Linked DNA regions of Methylocaldum szegediense. The protein of the gene in region 1 interacts with the protein of each later gene in a pairwise test. Links are inferred from orthologs where the notes say so. Each region holds a gene or a part of one and is shown in the gene's direction. Other genes may lie near its edges. The genes, in order: eno and rpe.

What was found.
Region 2: the proteins of eno (region 1) and rpe interact in binary tests that used the Escherichia coli proteins (3 or more experiments, as listed by UniProt). The link is inferred for Methylocaldum szegediense from one-to-one orthologs.

Annotation. Positions count from the first base shown.
Region 1 is NZ_OX458333.1:4,353,143-4,359,732, reverse strand. Bases 1-2,825 are described here. They hold eno (phosphopyruvate hydratase), read left to right. Parts: upstream 1-683; coding sequence 684-1,967; downstream 1,968-2,825. Other genes in these bases: ispD (2-C-methyl-D-erythritol 4-phosphate cytidylyltransferase), read left to right, coding at 2,357-2,825; ftsB (cell division protein FtsB), read left to right, coding at 1,994-2,347; kdsA (3-deoxy-8-phosphooctulonate synthase), read left to right, coding at 1-635. In the rest of the region: more of ispD, read left to right, coding at 2,826-3,070; ispF (2-C-methyl-D-erythritol 2,4-cyclodiphosphate synthase), read left to right, coding at 3,058-3,534; tRNA pseudouridine(13) synthase TruD, read left to right, coding at 3,539-4,579; QEN43_RS19035 (undecaprenyl-diphosphate phosphatase), read left to right, coding at 4,589-5,392; QEN43_RS19030 (CBS domain-containing protein), read left to right, coding at 5,476-5,934; arsC (arsenate reductase (glutaredoxin)), read left to right, coding at 6,049-6,396; wrbA (NAD(P)H:quinone oxidoreductase), read left to right, coding at 6,471-6,590. UniProt on the Escherichia coli protein: Catalyzes the reversible conversion of 2-phosphoglycerate (2-PG) into phosphoenolpyruvate (PEP). It is essential for the degradation of carbohydrates via glycolysis.
Region 2 is NZ_OX458333.1:1,257,838-1,264,344, forward strand. The notes cover bases 1,537-4,278. They hold rpe (ribulose-phosphate 3-epimerase), read left to right. Parts: upstream 1,537-2,430; coding sequence 2,431-3,126; downstream 3,127-4,278. Other genes in these bases: QEN43_RS05265 (GGDEF domain-containing protein), read right to left, coding at 1,537-2,081; QEN43_RS05275 (phosphoglycolate phosphatase), read left to right, coding at 3,126-3,806; trpE (anthranilate synthase component I), read left to right, coding at 3,954-4,278. In the rest of the region: polA (DNA polymerase I), read right to left, coding at 1-1,106; more of QEN43_RS05265, read right to left, coding at 1,161-1,536; more of trpE, read left to right, coding at 4,279-5,444; QEN43_RS05285 (anthranilate synthase component II), read left to right, coding at 5,441-6,028; trpD (anthranilate phosphoribosyltransferase), read left to right, coding at 6,038-6,507. UniProt on the Escherichia coli protein: Catalyzes the reversible epimerization of D-ribulose 5-phosphate to D-xylulose 5-phosphate.

The DNA of each region.
Region 1 (6,590 bases):
GCTTCCGTGGCCCAGGTCTTGAAGAGGGTCTGCGCGTTCTCGAAAAGGTTAGGAGAGATGTCGGGGTACCGGTGCTGACCGACGTCCACGAGGATACGCCATTGCGCGAAGTCGCCGCCATAGTCGATGTGCTGCAGACGCCCGCGTTTCTCTGCCGTCAGACCAACTTTATTCAGAACGTCTGCAGGCAAGGAAAACCGGTCAATATCAAGAAGGGCCAATTCATGGCCCCTTGGGATATGAAGAACGTAGTCGACAAGGCGAGAGCCGTCGGCAACGAACAAATCCTCGTCTGCGAGCGCGGTGTCTCGTTCGGTTACAACAATCTGGTTTCCGACATGCGCTCGCTCGCCGTCATGCGCGAGACCGGTTGTCCCGTCGTGTTCGACGCCACCCACTCGGTGCAATTGCCCGGTGGCCAGGGCACGGCTTCCGGAGGACAGCGTGAATTCATCCCGATCTTGGCCAAGGCCGCTGTGGCGGTGGGCATCTCTGGCCTGTTCATGGAGACCCACCCCGAACCGGACAAAGCAAAAAGCGACGGACCCAATTCTTGGCCTTTGACTCGCATAAAGGAGCTCTTGGAGGTGCTTGTCGAAATTGACCGCATTGTTAAACAACACGGAATGATCTAAACGGAATTGATTTCATAACGAAATCCCAACACCAGAGGAACGGAACCCATGAGCAAAATCACCGAAGTATGGGCACACGAAGTGCTCGACTCCCGAGGCAATCCCACCGTCGCCGTAGAGATTACGCTCGAATCCGGAGCAACCGGCTGCGCCATGGTCCCTTCCGGCGCTTCCACCGGTACGCGCGAAGCCATCGAACTCAGGGACGGCGACAAAGCGCGCTATTTGGGGAAAGGTGTTCTGAGAGCCGTCGAGAATGTCAAAACGACGATCCGGTCCGCTATTCTAGGTATGGACGCCGAAGATCAGACGGCTATTGACCAAAAGATGATCGAACTGGACGGCACCGAAAATAAAGGTCGTCTAGGAGCGAATGCCATTCTCGGCGTTTCCTTGGCGGCCGCCCACGCCGCGGCGAACGACGCAGGAAAACCGCTCTACGCCTATCTCAACCGGAACGGCGAGTTCCTGCTCCCCGTGCCGATGATGAACATCATCAACGGCGGCGCACATGCCGATAACAGCATCGACATGCAAGAGTTCATGATTCTTCCCGTCGGTGCACCCAGTTTCCGGGAAGCGCTCCGCTATGGAGCGGAAGTCTTTCATGCGCTGAAAAAAATCTTGGCCGAGCGGGGTCTCGGAACCGGCGTAGGCGATGAGGGTGGCTTCGCCCCTAATCTACCGTCCAACGAATCCGCGATCACTGTCATTTTGGAAGCGATTGAGCGAGCCGGATACAAAGCGGGAGAAGACATCTATCTCGGTCTTGACGTTGCTAGTTCGGAGTTCTACCGAGATGGCATCTATACGCTGGAATCCGAGAACAAGCGCTTCAACTCGGCTGAATTCACGGACTATCTCGCCGCCTGGGTCGACAAGTATCCAATCATCACCATCGAAGACGGTATGGCCGAAAACGACTGGGATGGTTGGAAACGCTTGACCGATCGCCTGGGCAATAACATCCAGTTGGTAGGCGACGATCTTTTCGTCACGAACCCTTCCATCCTAAAGCAAGGCATCGAGGCCCGAATCGCCAACGCCATCCTGATCAAGGTCAACCAAATCGGTACCTTGACCGAAACCCTGGAAGCCATCGCCATAGCTCAGCAGGCCGGGTACGCGGCCGTTGTCTCGCACCGCTCCGGCGAAACCGAGGACACCACGATCGCGGATCTCGCGGTGGCCACTTGCGTAGGGCAAATCAAAACCGGTTCTCTCAGCCGGTCCGACAGAATCGCCAAGTACAACCGGCTACTCAAGATTGAAGAGCAACTGGGGGCCAAAGCCCGATACGCCGGACGTAGAGCCTTCCGTCAGACGCTCTGAGAGACTGGACGCCGTCCGACAGCCGTGTGAGAAAGCTGATCATCTTTCTGCTGGTATTGATAGCCTTGCTGCAGTATCGGCTGTGGCTGGGCGACGGCGGAATTGCGGAGTTGCAGGAGTTACAGGATCGTATTGACAAGCTTACTGAAGAGGGCGAAAAACGGCGCGAACGCAATGCCGCGCTGGAGGCCGACGTCAGGGATTTGAAGGAAGGTACGGATGCGATCGAAGAGCGGGCTCGTCAAGAGCTCGGCATGATCAAGCAAGGTGAAATTTTCATCCAAGTGATCGAAATGCCGAAGAACAAGACGCACGAACAGGCACCACGATCAAAGCCTACCGAGCGGAACTCGCCGCCGGTAACCGAAAGGCCCCGTTAGCCACGTCCCATGACCGACATCGACCTAAACCAACGATTCTGGGCTGTCGTCCCGGCAGCCGGCGTGGGCAAGCGCATGGGGGCCGAGGTACCCAAACAATACCTCGAAGTTCTGGGCAAGCCGGTACTGCAACATACTCTGGAACGATTGCTGCAGATCGACGCCTTCTCAGGTATTGTCGTTGCTCTCGGCAGCGAGGACGCTTATTGGCCAGAACTGGCATGCGCCACCCATCCCAAGATACGCACAGCGCCAGGCGGCAAGGAACGCGCCGACTCCGTGCTTTCCGCTTTGATGAGCCTCGAAGGCACCGCCGCACCGGACGACTGGGTATTGGTACACGATGCCGCTCGCCTCTGCATCACAAGCGGCGACATCCAAAAACTGATCAGGACGCTTGGGAACGATCCGGTGGGCGGGATATTGGCGCTGCCGGTCACGGACACCTTGAAGGGCGTTGAAACGGGGGAAATCATCGAAACCATCGACCGAAGCCGGATCTGGCGCGCGCTGACGCCCCAGATGTTTCGCTTTGGTATGCTCAAGCACGCGCTGATCGATGCGGCCGAGCGGAAACTCGTGGTGACCGACGAAGCCAGCGCTCTCGAACTTCAAGGATGGCGTCCCAAGTTCGTAGAAGGACGCCCGGACAACATCAAGATCACCCGGCCGGAGGACTTGTCCCTGGCTGCTTTTTACCTGGAGCGACAATGCTACGAATAGGCCAAGGTTATGATGCGCATCGGTTCAAAGAGGGTGGCCAACTGGTTCTTGGGGGCGTGGCCATAGACTACGAAAAAAGCCTGGCGGCTCACTCGGATGGAGATGTTGCCTTGCACGCCTTGTGCGATGCCTTACTTGGTGCGGCGGCGCTGGGCGACATCGGTCGTCATTTCCCGGATTCCGACCCGAAGTTCAAAGGCATAGACAGTCGTGTTCTGCTCCGCGACGTTCACGCCAAAATCGTCGAGAACGGTTATTCCGTCTGCAACGTCGATTTGACCATCGTCGCACAACAACCCCGGCTGGCACCCTACATCGAAAAAATGCGCACAACCATCGCGGATGACCTCGCGATTGCGTACGATGCGGTCAACGTCAAAGCCACCACAACCGAAGGCATGGGCTTCGAAGGCCGGGGCGAAGGCATCTCTGCCTATGCGGTAGCGCTTCTCCGCAAAACCTAAAGCCATGGGCGATTCGAACGCCGCCCTGCCCTACGCTTTCGGCGGCCCCGCCGGGACTGGCGCGATCAAGACCTCGCCGGAAGATTTCATCGTCGAGGAAGTGCTGGGTTTCGAACCCTCGGACCAAGGCGAGCATGTTTTTCTACGCATCGAAAAGCGCGGCGAAAACACGGATTATGTCGCACGCCAGTTGGCTCGTTTTGCGGGCGTCTCGGCGCGGGACATCGGTTACGCCGGTCTCAAAGACCGCCACGGCAAAACCATTCAATGGTTCAGTGTGTGGCTGCCGGGCAAACCCGAACCGGATTGGCGCCAACTCGAGTCGCCGTCTCTCCGCATACTCCAAGTCCGCCGCAATGGCCGCAAGCTTAGAAAAGGCGCCGCGGTCGCCAACCGCTTCAAGATCACCGTTCGCGAGTTGAAACACGATCCCGCAGTGCTGGAGCAACGCCTGAAGCAAGTCGCCGCCCGAGGCGTTCCCAATTATTTCGGTACGCAACGTTTTGGCCGCGAAGGACACAATGTCGCCAAAGCGTCAGCTCTTTTCGCGGGAACGTTAGGGCGCGCGGACCCGCATCGACGCGGAATTTATCTATCAGCGGCACGTTCCTATCTGTTCAACCGAATCCTTGCCAGCCGGGTCGCGCAAAACAACTGGGACCAGGCCATCAGCGGCGATGTCTTCATGTTTTCAGACTCGCGCAGCTTTTTCAAACCCGAAACGATTACCCCGGAAATTACCCAACGGATCGAGGCCAGGGAGATTCATCCAAGCGGCGTTCTCTGGGGCAAAGGCACGCCCGCCGTCAGCGACCAAGCGTTAGCGATAGAAGCGGCTATCGTCGAAGAAGAGTCCGAACTCTGCCGCGGACTCGAAGCGTTCGGACTCGAAATGGCCCGCCGGCCGCTGCGGCTTTGCCCGGAAGGCTTTAATTGGGAACTTTGCGACCGAAGCCGCTTGCGTTTGTGTTTCACGCTCCCCTCCGGGGCTTACGCGACCGCAGTTCTGCGGGAACTGATCGATATCGACCATTCAGACGACTAAAGGAGCCTCATGGACTGCCATCAAGTCTATTATTTGGCCTTACTGCAAGGGCTGACGGAGTTTCTGCCGATCTCCAGCGCCGCTCACCTTATCCTGGCACCGACGCTTTTCGGCTGGCACGACCAAGGCTTGGCCTTCGACGTAGCTGTACATATCGGGACGCTTACCGCGGTCGTGGTCTATTATGCGGGCGCCCTGCGGGATATGGCCGGAGCCTGGTGGCGCTCGATCTCCGGAAAAGGCATGAATACCGACGCCAAACTGGCCTGGTATGTGATTTTGGGAACAATCCCCGCCGGCCTCGCCGGATTGGCAGCCAACCACTACGTCGAGACCCAGTTGCGCAACCCGCTGGTCATCGCCGCCAGCACGATCGTATTCGCCCTGATTCTCTGGCTAGCACAAAAAGTAAGCGCCGAGCGACGCACCGATGCCGACATGAACTGGAAGGACGCGGTGATCGTCGGCCTTTTTCAGGCGATCGCATTGGTTCCCGGCACATCCCGATCCGGTATCACAATCACTGGTGGTTTGTTCCTCGGACTCAACCGGAAAGCCGCCGCCCGCTTTTCGTTCTTACTATCTATACCGGTAACCGCATTGGCTGGTTTACTCAAGACCTACGAACTCGCGGTGTCCGACCACGCGGTATCTTGGTGGAACATGTTCCTCGGCGCACTACTCTCGGGCGTCGTCGCTTACGTCACCATCGACTGGTTTCTGCGCCTTCTCGACCGCATCGGTATGCTGCCTTTCGTGATCTATAGGCTGATTCTGGGAGGCGTGCTCCTTTATCTTTTTCTGCCCGGTTAGCTCCGTGCCGTTTTTCCTGCAGCGGGGGGCGCAACCCGGTAGAATACAAGGATTCTTTCCATCAACGGCCTAAAAGGATCATCATGTCTGTTGGACAATTTTGTAACCGCGATACGGTTATCCTGCGAAAAGAAGACTCGATTATCGATGCGGCTAAAGTGATGCGCGAGTTCCACGTGGGCAGCGCCATCGTAGTCGAGGATTCGACTGGAGGCGTCAAGCCGGTCGGCATCGTGACTGACCGGGATTTGGTCGTTGAAATCCTCGCCGCAGAATTGGACCCGAGCGCCGTCACCATTGGCGATATCATGAGTTATGATCTCATTACCGCCCACGAAGAGGACGGGCTATGGGAAACCTTGCAGCGAATGCGCATCAAGGGCGTGCGCCGAATCCCGGTGGTCGACCAACAAGGATTGTTGGCCGGAATTTTGACGAGCGACGATCTCCTGGAAATACTCGCCAGCGAGCTTACCGAACTAGTCAAAGTCATCGGCAAAGAACAGGAACGGGAACGAAAAACGCGCGGCAGTCTCACCTAGATGGCCGGACTGGCCAGATTGTCAGGTGTGATCGAGTTGAGCAATTGCGCGGTTCGCCCCGCTTGAGTAAGCGAATTCCGATTTGTCACGATCGATTTCGAGGTTACGACACCCATGAACGTTACGATTTACCACAATCCCCGCTGCAGCAAATCACGCGCGACTCTCGAGCTGCTCAAGAGTAAAGGCATAGAACCCACCGTAATCGAATATTTGAAAACGCCACCCAGCGCATCCGAACTGGAAGACATTCTGACCAAGCTGAAAATGGAACCGCGCGACCTGATGCGCAAAGGCGAAGCGGTTTATAAGGAAGCGGGCCTGGATAATCCAGCATTGGATCGAAAAGCGTTGATCGCCGCGATGGTGGAAAACCCGATTCTCATCGAGCGTCCCATCGTGCTGGCAAACGGAAAAGCCGCTATCGGGCGCCCGCCGGAAAACGTATTGAACATTATTTAACGCCCCTGGGTCTCAAGCGACCTCTTCCGGCCACGCCGGCATGCATTGACCTATTCAAACGTTTCGTCCTTTCCATGGTTGAAGTTCTAATCGTCTACTACAGCCGTTGGGGTGCCACCGCCGAAATGGCCAATCTGATCGCCAGAGGTGTGGAGGAAGTTCCCGGCGCCGTCGCCAAGATCCGTACCGTTCCT
Region 2 (6,507 bases), 3.1 Mb from region 1 along the record:
GGCGCGCCGGGATAGTCGTGAGCCACCGGGACGTAGACTGCTTCGCCCGGTTCCACCGCGAAAGAGAGCCCCACGATTTCGGCTCGGCTGTAATCTAGGTTGGTGGTTTCGGTGTCGAAAGCGAAGTAGTCCGCGGCTTCCAGTTTCTTGAGCCAGCGCTCCAGCTCGTCCTCGCTCAAGATCGTTTGATAATTGCCTTTCGTTACCCCTTGAGGAGCGGCAGCGGCCGGTTTCTCAACGGTATTCGCACCATCCATCTGCCGGAGCCAAGAGTTGAATTCGAGACGGACCAGGATTTCCCGAAGGGTGGCGTGATCAGGTTCGGCTCGCTTCAAATCGTCCGGACCGATCGATAGTTCCACGTCGCATTTAATGGTGGCCAACTGGCGCGACAGGGGAATTTGATCGAGATGGGCACGGAGGTGCTCACCGACCTTGCCGCCGATCTCGTCGGCATGCGCGACGATAGCGTCGAGCGAGCCGTATTGGGTCAGCCATTTTGCCGCGGTTTTCGGTCCTACCTTGGGAATGCCGGGAATGTTGTCCGAGGTATCGCCCACCAAGGCCAGATAGTCGACGATGCGTTCGGGCGGCACGCCGAACTTGGTTTTCACGCCCTCGACGTCGAGGCGGGTGTCGAACATGGTGTTTTCCAGTATCACCCGGTCGTTGACCAGTTGCGCCATGTCCTTGTCGCCGGTGGAAATGACGACCGAATACCCTTGCTCGACCGCTTTCATCGTAAGAGTTCCGATGACGTCGTCGGCCTCTACGCCCGGCTCGATCAGCAAGGGCAGCCCCAGCGCCCGAATGATGTCGTGCAGAGGCTGAATCTGCGCCCGAAGTTCATCCGGCATCGGCGGTCTATGTGCTTTGTAATGTTCGAAAAGGTCGTCGCGGAACGTTTTTCCGGGCGCGTCGAATACGACCGCGATATGGCAAGTCTCATACTCTCCGATCAGCTTGCGCAGCATATTGGCGACGCCTAGTACCGCGCCGGTCGGTTCACCTCGCGAGTTATTGAGAGGCGGTAGGGCGTGAAACGCGCGGTAGAGGAACGAGGAACCGTCGACGAGGACGAGTCTTTTTTCGTTTGGCTCGGGCATGAGGATTATTGGCTAGGGCGGAATGAAAGCGCCATTTTAGCAGTACGCCGGCGTTTACCGAGTCCCGCGATAGACAATGGTTCGGTTTCTGCCTGCTTTCTTGGCTTCGTATAGCGCGCTGTCCGCGCGCTCTATCAAATCCCGCCAGGAACGTATTGGCGACCCGGCGGGTTCTAGGGACGCGGCTCCGAGGCTGATGGTCACTCGAATTTCGTCTTCGTCGCGGATGACGGCCGTGGCCTCGACGGCGCGCCGTAATTTTTCGGCTGTCATCCCGGCTTGTTCGGCGTCGCTATCCGGCAGAGCGACCGCAAATTCTTCCCCCCCGTACCGGCTGAAAATATCGCTGTTTCGCAGGCGGCTCTTTACGATATTGGCGACGTGCAGCAAGACCTGGTCTCCGGTTTGGTGACCATAGGTGTCGTTGATACGCTTGAAGTGATCGATATCGAACAGAATGATGGCCAATTTGGTCGGCAAGAGCAGACTGCGATGGCACTTTTGTTCGAGGTATTCCAGGAAGAATCGCTTGTTGTGGATTTGCAGCACGGGGTCGAGGCTGGCCTGCTTATGTAACTCCTCGTGGTAGTGGAGTTCCGGGCTGTTTTTGGCGATGAACTTGAAGATCGTGTTTCCGATCGTGATCAGATCCTGGTCGCGCAGGACACAGGTCACGCGCCTCTCGGAATTGACGAAAGTTCCGTTGGTACTGTTCTGGTCGATGATGATGAAGGTCGACGCCTCTCTTTTGATGACTGCGTGCTGCCGTGAAACGCAACTTTCCTCAATTTGGACATCCGCATTCTTAGAACGGCCGAGGACTATCTCGTCCTTATCAAGTACGACCCGCCTTCCGACCTGAGGGCCGCGTATCATAATCAAGCAAGCCTCCAAACCGTTCTCGCCGTACTTCCAGTGAAACCATGGCGTGCCGGGCGGTATGGTGGTTTCTTCCTTCGGCGTCTTCTTTACCATATTCCTCTCAAACAATATGGCTTTTCTTCGCTCGACTGGACCTCAATTCAAGAAATGAGTCAATAGATTTTCATTCAAGCCATTTCGACAGATTCAGGAGAGCCTGCGACAGCCCCGTCGATGATCGGAACTTCCTTTTAAAAGAATAGAGATCTTTCGGTGCATCGGACGGGCAATGTCGAGAAGGCTTCAGCTTGCCCCTCCGGAAGCCAAATGTGAAAATACCCCATCCACTCGGACCGGACTCGGAAAAAACCGGGAAATGTAAAAATAAGTTGAGACTATCCAACTCGATTTTAGTCGGAACGTTTCAAGCGTTCCGTTTTTTGCTTAAAGAGAGCCATCGCCTATGAATGAAAGCTGGATTGCGCCTTCGATTTTGTCTGCCGATTTTGCCCGCCTCGGTGAAGAAGTCGTAAACGTTTTGAACGCCGGTGCGGACATTGTCCATTTCGATGTCATGGACAACCATTATGTCCCCAATCTCACTATCGGTCCTTTGGTGTGCGAGGCGCTTCGGAAGTACGGAGTTACCGCGCCCATCGACGTGCACCTGATGGTCAAGCCGGTGGATCGGATTATCCCGGATTTCGCGAAGGCCGGTGCTACTTATATCACGTTTCACCCGGAAGCGTCCGAGCATGTGGATCGCACGCTTCAGCTCATCAAGGACTCGGGCTGCAAGACGGGGCTGGTGTTCAATCCAGCGACGCCGCTCAATTACTTGGATCATGTGATGGAGAAATTAGACATGATCCTGCTCATGTCCGTGAACCCCGGTTTCGGCGGTCAATCCTTCATTCCGTACGTGCTGGACAAGTTGCGTGAGACCAAGCGGCGTATCGAGGCCAGCGGGCGCAACATCCGCCTGGAGATCGACGGCGGGGTGAAAGTGGACAACATCCGCGAGATCGCCGCGGCGGGGGCGGACACGTTCGTCGCAGGGTCGGCCATTTTCGGTGCGGGCAAGGAGAGTGACCCGAACCGTTACGACTCGATTGTGCGTGCCTTGCGGGAAGAGATAGCTAAGGCTCGCGCCGTTTGATGCTGGTACACACGCCGGATCTCGTCGCTTTCGACCTGGACGGTACGCTCGTCGACAGCTTACCGGATCTGGCCGATGCCATTGATGCCGTGCTGGGGCGTCTGGGGTTGCCCTCGGCAGGCGAGCCGCGGGTGAGACGTTGGATCGGCAACGGCGTGAATATGTTGGTGAAGCGTGCGCTGACCGGCGAACTTTGGCCGCAGGACAACCCGCCGCCATTCGACGAGGCTTTGACGATGTTCATGGATTTGTACGAGGCGAACGTTTGCAATCGAAGCCGCTTGTTTCCTGGCGTCGCTGAAGCGTTGAAGCAGCTCAAGGCGGTGGGTTTTCGCCTGGCGTGTGTTACCAATAAGCATTCGAGGTTTACCCGTCCCCTGCTAGACCGTCTGGGCGTGCTGCAGGACATGGACTTCGTCGGCTGTGGCGATGAGTTCGAGAAGCTCAAGCCCGATCCGTATCCTTTGCTGAAAACCGCCGAGTTTTTCGGAATCGAACCTTCCCGCGGTCTGATGGTCGGAGACTCCGTCAACGATGTGAAAGCCGCGCGGGCGGCAGGATTTATGGTCGTCTGCGTGCCTTACGGCTATCACGGCGGCAATGGCGTCGAATGTCTCAAGCCGGATGCCGTTGTTTCCTCTCTGACCGAGTTGCCCGCTTTGTTCAAGAAAGCTGCGTGAGCACCATGGATCGATCCGTTCTGAAAGAGCGATGGCGTCGCTGAACCCGCCTCGAACATAGAGGGTCGAGCCCGAAGGCTTTGACCCGATCAACCGCCTGTTGGGTTATGCTTCGCTAACCCGCTCTACCTGAATGGATGAAGCATCATGACGCCCGAACGATTTCAGCAGTACGCCGATCAAGGCTACAACCGCATTCCACTCGCCCGCGAGGTGCTAGCGGACCTCGATACGCCCTTGAGCGCGTATCTCAAACTGGCCGACGCGCCTTATTCCTATCTGTTCGAGTCCGTACACGGGGGCGAACAGTGGGGGCGTTATTCCATCATCGGTCTGCCGTGCCGCACCGTGATCCGGGTGTGCGGTAACGACATCATGGTCGAGAAGGACGGACACATCGTCGAAGCCGACCGCGTCGACAACCCACTCGACTGGATCCGGCGCTACGGTGCGGGTTTCAAAGTCCCGCAGATCGAAGGGTTGCCTCGCTTTACCGGCGGGCTGGTCGGCTATTTCGGGTATGAGACAATTCACTACATCGAGCCCCAGTTGCATTGCGAGAAGCCCGATCCGATAGGAGTTCCGGACATCCTGCTGATGGTGTCCGAGGAAGTGCTGGTTTTCGACAATCTTTCGGGCAAGCTGCTGGTTCTGACGCATGTCGACCCGGCCGAACCGAACGCCTACTATCAGGCGCAGGATCGGCTGGACATGCTGATCCAAGGCCTTCGGCAGAACCGTTTGCCGGGCAACCGAGGGCAGGGAACTCAAAAACAGGTCGATGAAAGCGACTTTGTTTCCGGCTTCACCCAAGAGGGTTTCGAAAACGCAGTGCGGAGGGTGAAGGAATACATCGTCGAAGGCGACGTGATGCAGGTGGTTCTTTCCCAGCGTCTCTCGATTCCGTATTCCGCTTCGCCCATGGATTTATACCGCGCCTTGCGCTGTCTGAATCCCTCGCCTTACATGTTTCACCTGAATCTCGGGGATTTTTACGTGGTCGGTTCTTCGCCTGAAATCCTGGTGCGCGTCGAGGACGAGACCATCACAGTCCGACCGATCGCCGGCACGCGGCGGCGGGGCAAGACTCCCGAAGAGGACCTGGCACTAGAGCGTGAACTTTTGGCCGATCCAAAGGAAATCGCCGAACACCTGATGCTGATCGATCTCGGCCGAAACGATACCGGGCGGGTGGCGGAGACCGGCAGCGTCCGCGTCACCGACAAAATGATCATCGAGCGCTATTCCCACGTCATGCATATCGTGTCCAACGTCACCGGCCGCCTGGCCAAGGGTAAGGACGCTTACGACGTACTTGCCGCGACGTTCCCGGCAGGAACCGTCAGCGGCGCGCCCAAGATCAGAGCCATGGAAATCATCGCCGAGCTGGAACCGGTCAAACGCGGGATTTATTCCGGTGCCGTCGGTTACATCGGCTGGTCCGGAAACCTGGATACGGCCATCGCGATTCGCACCGCCGTTATCCGAGACGGGATCCTGCATATCCAGGCGGGAGCGGGTGTGGTGTACGATTCCGTTCCCCGCAACGAATGGGAAGAGACTCTCAATAAAGGGCGCGCGGTGTTTCGAGCGGTCGCCATGGCCGAAGCCGGGCTCGAGGGAGGGCGCAGCTTATGAGATCCCGCGTCTTGATGATCGACAACTACGACTCGTTTACTTACAACCTAGTCCAGTATCTGGCGGAATTGGGCGCCGAGGTGGAAGTGGTGCGCAACGACCAGATCGACGTCGAAGAGATCGAAGACTTCGCTCCGGACAAGATCGTCATTTCGCCGGGACCTTGTACGCCGAAAGAGGCGGGCATCTCGGTGGATACGATTCGCCGTTATGCGGGCAAGTATCCCATCTTGGGCGTTTGTCTCGGGCATCAGAGCATCGGTTACGCGTTCGGCGGCAAGATCGTTCACGCCAAGAGCATCATGCACGGCAAGTGCTCCATGGTGCACCATAGGAATCAGGGGGTGTTTCGCGGTCTCAACAATCCGTTCCAGGCAACTCGTTACCATTCCCTAGTGATCGAGCAGGAAACCCTTCCGGATTGCCTAGAAGTTACCGCCTGGACCGAGGATCGGGACGGCAAGATCGAGGAAATCATGGGCGTAAGGCACAAGCAGCTCGCCATCGAAGGCGTGCAGTTCCATCCGGAATCCATCCTCACGGAGCAGGGCCACGACCTGCTGCGAAATTTTTTGAACCAGTGAGGGCTCTCGATGGAAATGCCAGGCGTCCTGCAGACTTTGCTAGATAGAAAGGATCTAGATGCATCACAGATGCGCAAGGTCATGCGGACCATCATGAGCGGCGGTGCCACGCCGGCGCAAATCGGAGCCTTTCTGGTCGCGCTTCGCGCCAAGGGCGAGAGCGTGGAAGAAGTGGTGGTGGCAGCCCAGGTGCTGCGGGAAATGGCCACCAAGGTGCCGGTCAAGGGCGATCATCTGATCGATACCTGCGGAACCGGCGGCGATGCCAACCACACATTCAATATCAGTACCACGGCAGCATTCGTGGTCGCGGCGGCCGGCGGCCAGGTGGCTAAGCACGGCAACCGCTCGGTTTCCAGCCGTTCCGGAAGCGCCGACGTATTGGAGGCGGCAGGCATCAATCTCGATCTCACGCCGGATCAGGTCAAGGATTGTATCGAACGGATCGGGTTGGGATTCCTCTTCGCCCAGCGCCATCA